One region of the Pseudomonas bambusae genome, then DNA from elsewhere that is predicted to be linked to it. Evidence: predicted binding sites of a transcription regulator. Region 1 holds the regulator's gene; each other region holds the start of a gene.
The links. Region 1 encodes FliA, which starts transcription of late flagellar genes. Its sites were predicted from a motif close to CTAAAGTTTNNNNNNNNNNNGCCGNTAA; they were not measured.
Positions count from the first base shown of each region.

Region 2: AAEO81_RS12310 (methyl-accepting chemotaxis protein) is a predicted target of FliA. The motif match lies at 1,775-1,802, and genes of this name have one in related genera.
Region 3: AAEO81_RS04505 (methyl-accepting chemotaxis protein) is a predicted target of FliA. The motif match lies at 1,759-1,786, and genes of this name have one in related genera.

Region 1 covers NZ_CP151650.1:4,721,038-4,724,315, reverse strand. Annotated here, with positions in the region: gene flhF (flagellar biosynthesis protein FlhF) at 1-348, shown strand, start outside; gene fleN (flagellar synthesis regulator FleN) at 467-1,300, shown strand; gene fliA (RNA polymerase sigma factor FliA) at 1,297-2,037, shown strand; gene AAEO81_RS21535 (chemotaxis response regulator CheY) at 2,310-2,684, shown strand; gene AAEO81_RS21530 (protein phosphatase CheZ) at 2,704-3,278, shown strand, end outside.
Region 2 covers NZ_CP151650.1:2,642,885-2,646,162, forward strand. Annotated here, with positions in the region: gene AAEO81_RS12300 (FAD-dependent oxidoreductase) at 1-1,002, opposite strand, end outside; gene AAEO81_RS12305 (GFA family protein) at 1,186-1,674, opposite strand; gene AAEO81_RS12310 (methyl-accepting chemotaxis protein) at 1,858-3,278, shown strand, end outside.
Region 3 covers NZ_CP151650.1:992,060-995,337, reverse strand. Annotated here, with positions in the region: gene AAEO81_RS04505 (methyl-accepting chemotaxis protein) at 1-1,661, opposite strand, end outside; gene AAEO81_RS04500 (HlyD family type I secretion periplasmic adaptor subunit) at 2,037-3,278, opposite strand, start outside.

The sequences.
Region 1 (3,278 bases):
CGCGGGATCAAGGCGCGCAATTACCTGGTGCTCGCCACCACCAGCCAGAAGCAGGTGCTGACGGCGGCGTACCACAGTTATAAGCGTTGCGGTTTGGCCGGGTGCATCCTGACCAAGCTCGACGAAACCGCCAGCCTCGGCGAAGTGCTGAGCCTGGCGGTGACACATGAATTGCCCGTGGCCTATCTCACCGATGGCCCGCGCATTCCGGATGATCTGCATCTGCCACGTCGGCATCAGTTGGTCAGCAGGGCTGTCAGCGTTCAGATGCAGGAGGAGCCTAGCGAGGAAGCGATGGCGGATATGTTTGCGGATCTTTATCACAGCCCCGGCAAGCGCGCGGGCTAGGTAAGGAAAATGACAGTGGAATATACCTGCATCGATGGTCTGCCAAGCATTGTTCACGCAGTGAACGTGCAGCCCGAAATGTGGCTTTGGTCTAAGCAAGACAAGGTAAAAAATTAACATGGGCAGCATGCATCCCGTACAGGTTATCGCGGTGACCGGTGGCAAAGGTGGCGTCGGCAAGACCAACGTGTCAGTGAACCTCTCGCTGGCCCTGGCTGAGCTGGGACGTCGCGTCATGTTGCTGGACGCCGATCTGGGTCTCGCCAACGTTGACGTATTGTTGGGACTGACCCCTAAACGCACCTTGGCGGACGTCATTGAAGGACGCTGCGAGCTGCGCGATGTTCTGTTGCAGGGCCCGGGCGGTGTGCGCATCGTGCCTGCGGCGTCGGGCACCCAGACCATGGTTCACCTGAGCCCTGCGCAACACGCGGGTCTGATTCAGGCGTTCAGCGACATCGGCGACAACCTGGACGTGCTGGTGATCGACACCGCTGCCGGGATCGGCGAATCGGTGGTCAGCTTCGTGCGCGCCGCGCAGGAAGTGCTGTTGGTGGTCTGCGATGAACCGACCTCGATCACCGACGCCTACGCGCTGATCAAACTGCTGAACCGCGACTACGGCATGAACCGTTTCCGCGTGCTGGCTAACATGGCGCAGAGCCCTCAGGAAGGCCGCAACCTGTTCGCCAAGCTGACCAAGGTCACCGACCGCTTCCTCGACGTGGCCCTGCAATACGTCGGCGCCGTGCCGTACGACGAATGCGTGCGCAAGGCCGTGCAGAAGCAGCGTGCGGTGTACGAAGCGTTTCCACGTTCCAAATGCGCGCTGGCGTTCAAGGCCATCGCGCAGAAGGTCGATACCTGGCCATTGCCGGCGAACCCGCGAGGCCACCTTGAATTTTTCGTTGAGCGCCTGGTTCATCAGACCAGTGCAGGGCCTGTGTCATGACTGCAAGTGGCTATCGCATGTACAGCAAATCGTCCAAAGATTCTCAGTATGAGCTGATCGAGCGCTATGCCCCTTTGGTCAAGCGCATCGCCTACCACTTGCTGGCGCGTCTGCCGGCCAGCGTGCAGGTCGAGGATCTGATCCAGGCCGGCATGATCGGCCTGCTCGAAGTGTCGACCAAATACGATTCCACCAAGGGTGCGAGTTTCGAGACGTACGCCGGCATTCGTATTCGCGGCGCGATGCTCGATGAAGTGCGCAAGGGGGACTGGGCGCCACGCTCGGTCCACCGCAATACGCGCATGGTCAGTGACGCGATTCGTGCAATTGAAGCGAAAACCGGTCGCGACGCTAAAGATCACGAGGTTGCGGCCGAACTTCAATTGAGTCTCGACGATTACTACGGGATTCTGAACGATACCTTGGGCAGCCGCTTGTTCAGCTTCGACGACCTGTTGCAGGACGGCGAGCATGAAGGGTTGCACGAGGACGGCGCGAGCCAGTCGCTCGAACCGTCGCGGGATCTGGAAGATGAACGTTTCCAGAGCGCGCTGGCGGACGCCATCGCCAACCTGCCCGAGCGTGAGCGCCTGGTGCTGGCGTTGTACTACGACGAAGAGCTGAACCTCAAAGAGATCGGGGAGGTCTTGGGGGTCAGCGAATCCCGTGTCAGCCAGCTGCATAGCCAGTGCGCCGCACGTCTGCGGGGCCGGTTGGGAGAATGGCGCGCGCGTTGACGCATTGACGCGGGCCCGTCTTTTCACAAAGATGCCTGCGTTTTGGGTGGTAAGGCCGGCTGTGCAAGGCGTTGTGTGGGAAGCAAAAGGGACAAGGCAGGAGCCGCTGGGATCAGGTCTTCGGACTTTTTCCGTGGCGCTCATCACGTGTTTCTTCGAAAGGCCCCCTCGTTTTCGTGTGACCGGTGGAGCGATGTTGCCGGTATTGATTGAACGCGCGTCCAGGCACTGGGCGCGTTAAAGACTGCTTGGAGGTCGAATTGGACAAGAACATGAAAATCCTCATCGTTGATGACTTTTCAACGATGCGGCGGATCATAAAAAACCTGTTGCGTGACCTTGGGTTCACCAACACGGCCGAAGCAGATGACGGTACCACCGCATTGCCGATGCTGCAGAGCGGTGCTTTTGACTTTCTGGTGACCGACTGGAACATGCCTGGCATGTCCGGCATCGACCTGCTGCGTCAGGTGCGTGCCGACGAACGTCTGCGTCACCTGCCTGTGTTGATGGTGACCGCCGAAGCCAAGCGCGAGCAGATCATCGAAGCCGCTCAGGCGGGCGTGAACGGTTACGTGGTCAAGCCTTTCACGGCTCAGGTGCTCAAAGAAAAAATCGAGAAGATATTCGAGCGCGTCAATTCCTGATGTCCGCTGTGAGGGCGCTATGGATTCCAAAGATTCGACAATGGGTGACTTCGAGTCGACCCTGAAGAAACACGCACAAGAACTGGTCGCCAGCCTCGAAAAAGGCAAGTTCGGCGACGCCGTGCAACTTATCCATGAGCTTAATCAGACCCGGGACCGCGGCCTGTATCAGGAAGTGGGCAAGCTGACGCGCGAGCTGCACAGTGCAATCGTCAATTTCCAGATTGACCCGCACATGCCGCAAGCCGAGGAAGTGTCGCAGATCACGGATGCCACCGAACGTCTGTCGTACGTTGTCCGCCTCACTGAAGGCGCGGCCAACCGCACGATGGACCTGGTGGAGCAGAGCACACCGCTGATGAACGGCCTGAGCGCCGACGCCAAGGCGTTGAGCGTCGATTGGGGCCGCTTCATGCGCCGCGAAATCGGTGCTGAAGAGTTTCGTGATCTGGCCCGCCGCGTCGAAGGTTTTCTGACCCGCAGCGAGAAGGAGACCCACGAGGTCGCCAGCCACCTGAACGACATTCTGCTGGCTCAGGACTATCAGGACCTGACCGGTCAGGTGATCAAGCGTGTGACCACACTGGTGACCGA
Region 2 (3,278 bases), 2.1 Mb from region 1:
TTTCTTCCCCCCATGTCCATCGCCTTCGAAGCGGCTAACGTCCACATGGGTGCGAAACAGCACGCCATTTTGCTCATGAAGGGCGCGCAACGCTTTACCGATTCGCTCGCCTAATTGATCGGCGAAGGGCACCTCGTGGTGGGCGAGCACGGTCACGTTAACCCCGTGTTTGCGCAGCGCGGACGCGGCTTCCAGGCCGATGAAGCTGTCGCCGACGATCAGTGCCTGTTTGCCCGGCTTGGCGGCGGCGAGGATTTTCTTCGCATCGTCACGGGAACGCAGGGTCAGGACTTGCGGCAGGTCCGCGCCAATCAACGGCAGGGCACGCGGTTCGCCACCGGTGGTGATCAGTACGGCGTCGTAGGCAAAGCGGCGGCCGTCCGACAAGGTCAGACGCTTGTTGACGACGTCCAGCTTCATGACCTCGCCTTCGATACGCTCGATGTGGTTTTCGTCGTAAAACGCGTCGTCGCGAAGGGGCGGGGTTTCGTCGGGGCGCATGTCGGCCGCGAGTACGAATTTGCTCAGCGCCGTCCGGTCGTAACCCGGCGCAACCTCCCGGTCCACCAGCAACAGGCGGCCATTAAAGCCTTTTTCCCGCAACGCGCACGCGGCGGCCGTTCCGGCGGCACCGGCGCCGATGATGACAAAGCAGCGGTCGTCGTCGGGGCGGGTGTCGTGCTCGACAGAAAGCGCTTGATCGTCGACGTGAATCTGATCGTCGATCACTTGCAGCGGGTAGCGGGTCAGGGCGTCCAGCGCAGGCGGTTCGCACAGATGCCCGTCGGAAATGGCAAATTCTGCTTTGTGCCACGGACAGATCAAATGGCCGTTGCACACCGCACCGTCGGCCAGGGGCGCGCCCGCGTGAGGGCATTCCGCCTGATAAGCGCGAACCTCATCGCCATGGCGCACCAGTACGACTTTTTTCTCGCCTGCTTCAACCTGAATCCCGCGATCTCGACGAAGATCGGCCAGGCTCGCGACTCGATGCATTGCCATGTTCAATTCCTCCCAGGCTTTCTGTTGGGAGTCGGCGGGCTCGATAGAGGTTCACCGATTTTTCAGCTGCAAGCTTCGAGCGGCAAGGTGCCAGCTACGAGCAGCAAGCTACAAGCTGCAAGCAAAAACGCAATCGTGAGCATCTTGAGCGCTGCTTTTAGCTTGCCGCTTGCAGCTCGTCACTCACCGCTCTAAACCCAGGCGTTGATGCCAGTCGGCAATTGACTCTTCCGGATACTGTTCGAACTGCTGATCCTTCGGCCCGGCCTGGACTTCGACCCACGACGCCTTGGAGTCGAGCAATAGGTGCGTGTGCTCGGGCGGGGTGGGCAGGGGCGTGTCGATGGCGGAGGCGAACGGGTGAATCAGCTCCGGCCATTCCGGGCTGAACAGCCACAATGCACTGCCGCACTGCTGACAGAAATGCCGCTCGGCGCTGCTGGTGTGCACGTGTTTGTGTTCATCGTCGCGCATCTTCGCGTGGTAGATGGCGATGCTGCTTTTGCCTTTGACCTTCAGGCTTTTGGCGTCGCCACCGAGATTGATGGCATAGCCGCCTCCGCCTTGAGTCTTGCGGCAGATCGAGCAATAGCAGCGTTGATAGGGGTAGGGGTGGGCGCTGTTCAGGCTGAACTCCACCGCGCCGCAATGGCAGGAACCTTCCAGATGCATGATGGGCCTCCGTTCTCACTGGGGTCGACTCATAGGTCTAGACCTCGCGCTGGCCCAAGGTTTCCCCGAACGTTCGTTCGGATGTTTCATGAAGTGTTCGCTAAAGAAGCCCTGCTAAGCGTCGATAAGCAGAAGTCGTACGACAACTGCGACCACTGCCACCACAATAACGAGCCTACGGTCATGAACCTACGCAACCTCACCATCGCCCGACGTGCGGGCCTCGGTTTTACCCTGATTTCCCTGCTGGTCGCGTTGCTGGGCTGGTTTGCATTAAGCCAGATGTCCACCATCCGTCAGAGCGAGGTAGCGGTTGAGAGTAACTGGATGCCGAGCATGCGGCTGGTCAGCGAGATTCGCGAAGCCATGTTGCGCATCCGCACGATTTCGCTGCGCATGGCGCTGGACACCGATCCCAAGAGCGTCGGCACCTATAAGGGCCAGATGGACGCACGGGTCAAGGTGCTGAACGACAAACTGGGGACCCTCGACACGTTCATCGACACCCCTGAAGAGAAGGTGTTGTACGACAAATTCCGCAGTACGCTGGCCGATTACCAGCGCGGCCTTAGCCAGTCGTTCGTGTTGGCGGAAAGTGGCGATTCGAAGGCCATGAACACGTTGCTGCTGGTGGACATGAAAACCGCCGTCGATAATTCGGGCGCGCAACTCGGCGACCTGACGGACTTCTATTCGCAGCAGGTCGAACAGGAAGGCAAGGCTGCAGAGTCTCAGTACCGCGCCTCGCGCAATGTTGTGTTGGTGTTCGTGCTGATCGCGGCGCTGGCGACCGTCATCCTGGCCCTGTGGCTGACCCGCAGCATCATCCAGCCGCTCGAAGACGCGGTCACGGCGGCGGAATTCGTCGCCAAGGGCGATCTGACCCACGATATTCGCGTCGAAGGCAAGGATGAGGTCACGCGTCTGCTGACCGCGCTGCGTCTGATGCAAACCAATCTGCGCGGCACCTTGAGCCTGATCGGCAGTTCTGCCAGCCAATTGGCTTCGGCCGCCACCGCTCTCAATACGGTCACCGAAGACAGCCATCGCGGGCTCAATCGACAGAACGCGGAAATCGAACAGGCCGCGACGGCGGTCAACGAAATGACCTCTGCCGTGGAAGAAGTGGCGCGCAACGCGGTGTCCACGTCCCAGGCGTCCAGCGAATCCAACGACGCGGCGCAAGACGGGCAAGCGCGGGTGATTGAAACCGTGACCTCGATCCAGAACCTCTCCAGCAACGTGCAACACACCTCGGTACTGGTGCAGACCCTGGCCGATCAGTCTCAGGACATCGGCAAGGTGCTGGACGTGATTCGTTCCATCGCGGAGCAAACCAATCTGCTGGCGCTGAACGCCGCCATCGAGGCCGCACGCGCCGGGGAGTCGGGACGCGGCTTTGCGGTAGTCGCCGATGAGGTGCGCGCACTGGCCCATCGCACCCAACAATCGACGCTTGAAATCGACAAGATGGTCTCGACCATGCGCAGCGGTTCCAGCGACGCGCTGGCGTCCATGTTGGTCAGCCGCACGCGGGCGACGGAAACGCTGGAACTGGCGCAAGGCGCGGGGGAGTCGCTGACCCGCATCACCTCGTCGATCAA
Region 3 (3,278 bases), 3.0 Mb from region 1:
ACCAACCCACCCAACCGATCCCCCAACTCCGTCAGGCTGCGTGCGGTGTAGGCGCCGCTTTGTGCGTCATCCGCCACGGTGTCCACGGCCTGGGCGATCTGGGTCATGCTGCGGCTGATTTCTTCGGCCACGGCGGTCTGTTCTTCCGAGGCGCTGGCGATCTGCGCGTTCATGTCGTTGATGGTCTCGATCAACTGTCCGATGGCGTCCAGTGACGTGCCCGCCTCATTCGCCAGTTCACCGGTGGTTTTGCCGGTGTCGCTGGAACGACTCATCGCCACGACTGCCTCTTCGGCACCGCGTTGCAGCGAGTTGATCATGTCGTGAATTTCCTGGGTGCTCTGTTGCGTGCGGCTGGCCAGGGCGCGAACCTCGTCGGCGACGACCGCGAAACCCCGACCGGCATCCCCGGCACGGGCCGCTTCGATCGCGGCGTTCAAGGCCAACAGGTTGGTCTGTTCTGCCACCGAGCGAATCACGTCCACCACGGTCGCAATGGATTGCACGTCCTTGCGCAGGTGATCGAGGGACGAGCTGCTGTCGCCAATCTCGCCAATCAGCGCATGAATGCTGTCGATGCTCCTGTTCACCACGTTTTTTGCGTCCAGCCCGACATCACTCGTCTTGCGAGCGGCTTGGGAAGCGCCTTGAGCGCTGATGGACACCTGATGCGCCGCCGACGACATTTCATGAATCGCTGTCGCGACCTGATCGGTTTCCTGACGCTGACGCCCCATGGCCTGTTCCGAGCGCTGGGCCTGAGCCGACATATCACTGACCAGGCCGTTCAGCTGACTGGTCATTTCGGCGATCTGCCGCACCAGGCCGTGAATCTTCTCGACGAACAAGTTGAAAGATTTCGCCAGGGCGCCCAGTTCGTCATTGCTGGTTTCCGGGAGACGACGGGTGAGGTCGCCGTCGCCGGCTGCGATGTCGTCCAGGTTCTGTTTGATCACCAGCACCGGCTTGACCAGTCCATTGCCGAAGAACACCCCAATCAGCGCGACGATGATCAACAGGACTGCAACGACGGCGACGATCAACGCCGCTGAAGAACCGATGCGACCCTGTGTCGATGCCTCGATAGCCGCGACTTGCGTGTCGATGTCGTCGAGGTTGGCTTGGGTGCCGAATGCAAGGTCCCACTTCGCGAGGTAGTTGGTGTATCCCAGCTTCGGAATCGGCTTGTCGCTGCCCGGCGTTGGCCAGTCGTAGCGGAAGAAATGAGTGCCGTCTTTGGCCCGATCCACCAGACCGCGGATCACGAAAACACCGTTGGCGTCTTTGGCGTCGGAGAAATTCTTGCCGATATCCAGGTCCTTGTCGGCCCAGAACACGCGCACGTATTGCGAGTTGTAGCCGAAGAAGTAACTGGCCTTGTCGTATTGCAGGCTCTTCAGCACTTTGAGGGCGCGGTCGCGAGCGTCCATGTCGCCCGGTGCAGAAGCGTCGTAGATCGGCTTGATTGCCGCTTCGCCGATCTGCTGGTAGTTCTTCAGCGACAGTTTGCGCTCTTCAAGCAGCAGCGCGCGGGTCTGTTCGACTTCCTGCGTGGCCAACTTTTGCAGGACCACCCACGTGATGCAGCTAATGACCGCAGCCAATAAAAGGCTCGGAATGATGGCAAGCAGAATGACCTTACGGCGTAGGTTCAACGTCACGTCGGCGTCCTTGTAGGCGGAAGTATCATTTTCATTGATAGAAAGACGGCAAGCCATTGCTGAGCAGCGGTCATCTAAATGGAGGATTCAGATAACCGTATCGCTGACTTCGCGCATATCTTTAGGGGAGATGTAAGATAAATTACGGGCGCAATATGTTACAAGGCCATCATGATTGATGGGGGATGATGGCGGGACCGGCTGTATCGATTTGATTGATGTATCTCGAAGGGATAAACGTGAGATTAACGTCTTAGAGGGCGCTTCCCAGTGGGAGCGAATTCATTCGCGAGAAACCTTACAGGCGACAGACCCTCACCGCCCGAAACACCGCTTCGCGAATGAATTCGCTCCCACCGAGGCATTTAGCATCAATCAACGCTCGTGCAACGCCTCGGCGCGAGCCTTGAGCACGGGCTTGAGCAGGTAGCTGAGAATGCTCTTCTTGCCGGTGATGATGTCCACGGAGGCAACCATGCCGGGGATGATCAGCAGCGGGTGCTCATCGGTGCCCAGGTGGCTGCGGTCGGTGCGCAGCTTGATCACGTAGAAGGTGTTCTTCTTCTCTTCGTCCTGAATGGTGTCGGCGCCGATCTGTTCCAGCTTGCCCTTGAGGCCACCGTAAATGGTGTAGTCATAGGCCGTGAATTTGATCATGGCTTCCTGCCCCGGATGCAAGAACGCGATGTCTTGCGGACGAATCCGCGCTTCCACCAACAGCGTGTCATCCAGCGGGACGATTTCAGCGATGTCGCTGCCCGGCTGGATCACGCCACCCACGGTGTTCACCAGCATCTGCTTGACGACGCCGCGCACCGGCGAGGTGACCATGGTGCGGTTGACCCGGTCTTCCAGGCCTTTGGCGGTGGACTGCGCCTTTGAGAGATTGGTCCGCGCCTCGTTCAATTGGGTCAGCGCATCGCTGCGGAATTTGCCGCGGGTCTCGTCAATCTTGCGTTGCACTTCGGCAATGGAGGCCTGAGCGCGAGGAATCGCCAGGCTGGTGCCGTCCAGTTGACCGCGTGTTTCAACTTCGGAGCGTTTCAAGCGCAGGATGTCCACTGGCGAAACGGCGCCCTGCGCCACCAACGGCTCGGACATGCCGATCTCCTGACGCAGCAGGTTCAAGCTGTTGCGGTACTGCTCCTGCTTGGAACCGAACTCACGCAGCTCTTGCTGACGCTGAATCAACTGCTGTTGCAACCCGCCAATTTCATCTGCCAATTGCTGACGACGACTCTTATAAAGAGACTCTTCGTTGGCGGCCTGATTGGCAGCCGACTTGCGTGCTTCAGGGCTGATGTTCAGCGGGCGGTCATCGACCTCTGCGCTCAGACGCTCAACGCGCAGTTCCATCGCCACGCGATCCGCCTCGGTTTCCCCGACGTTGGAGGCAAAGCGGGTGTCGTCCAGACGAATCAGCGGCGCACCGGCGTCCACGATCTGCCCATCGCGGGCGTAGATCTGCGCGACGATGCCGCCTTCCAGGTTCTGGATTTTCTGGATTTTGGTCGAAGGGATCGCCTTGCCCTCGCCCTTGGTTACTTCGTCGATGACCGCGAAGTTGGCCCACAGCACGAGAAAGGTGAAGAAGAGGATGACGGCCCAGATGGTCAG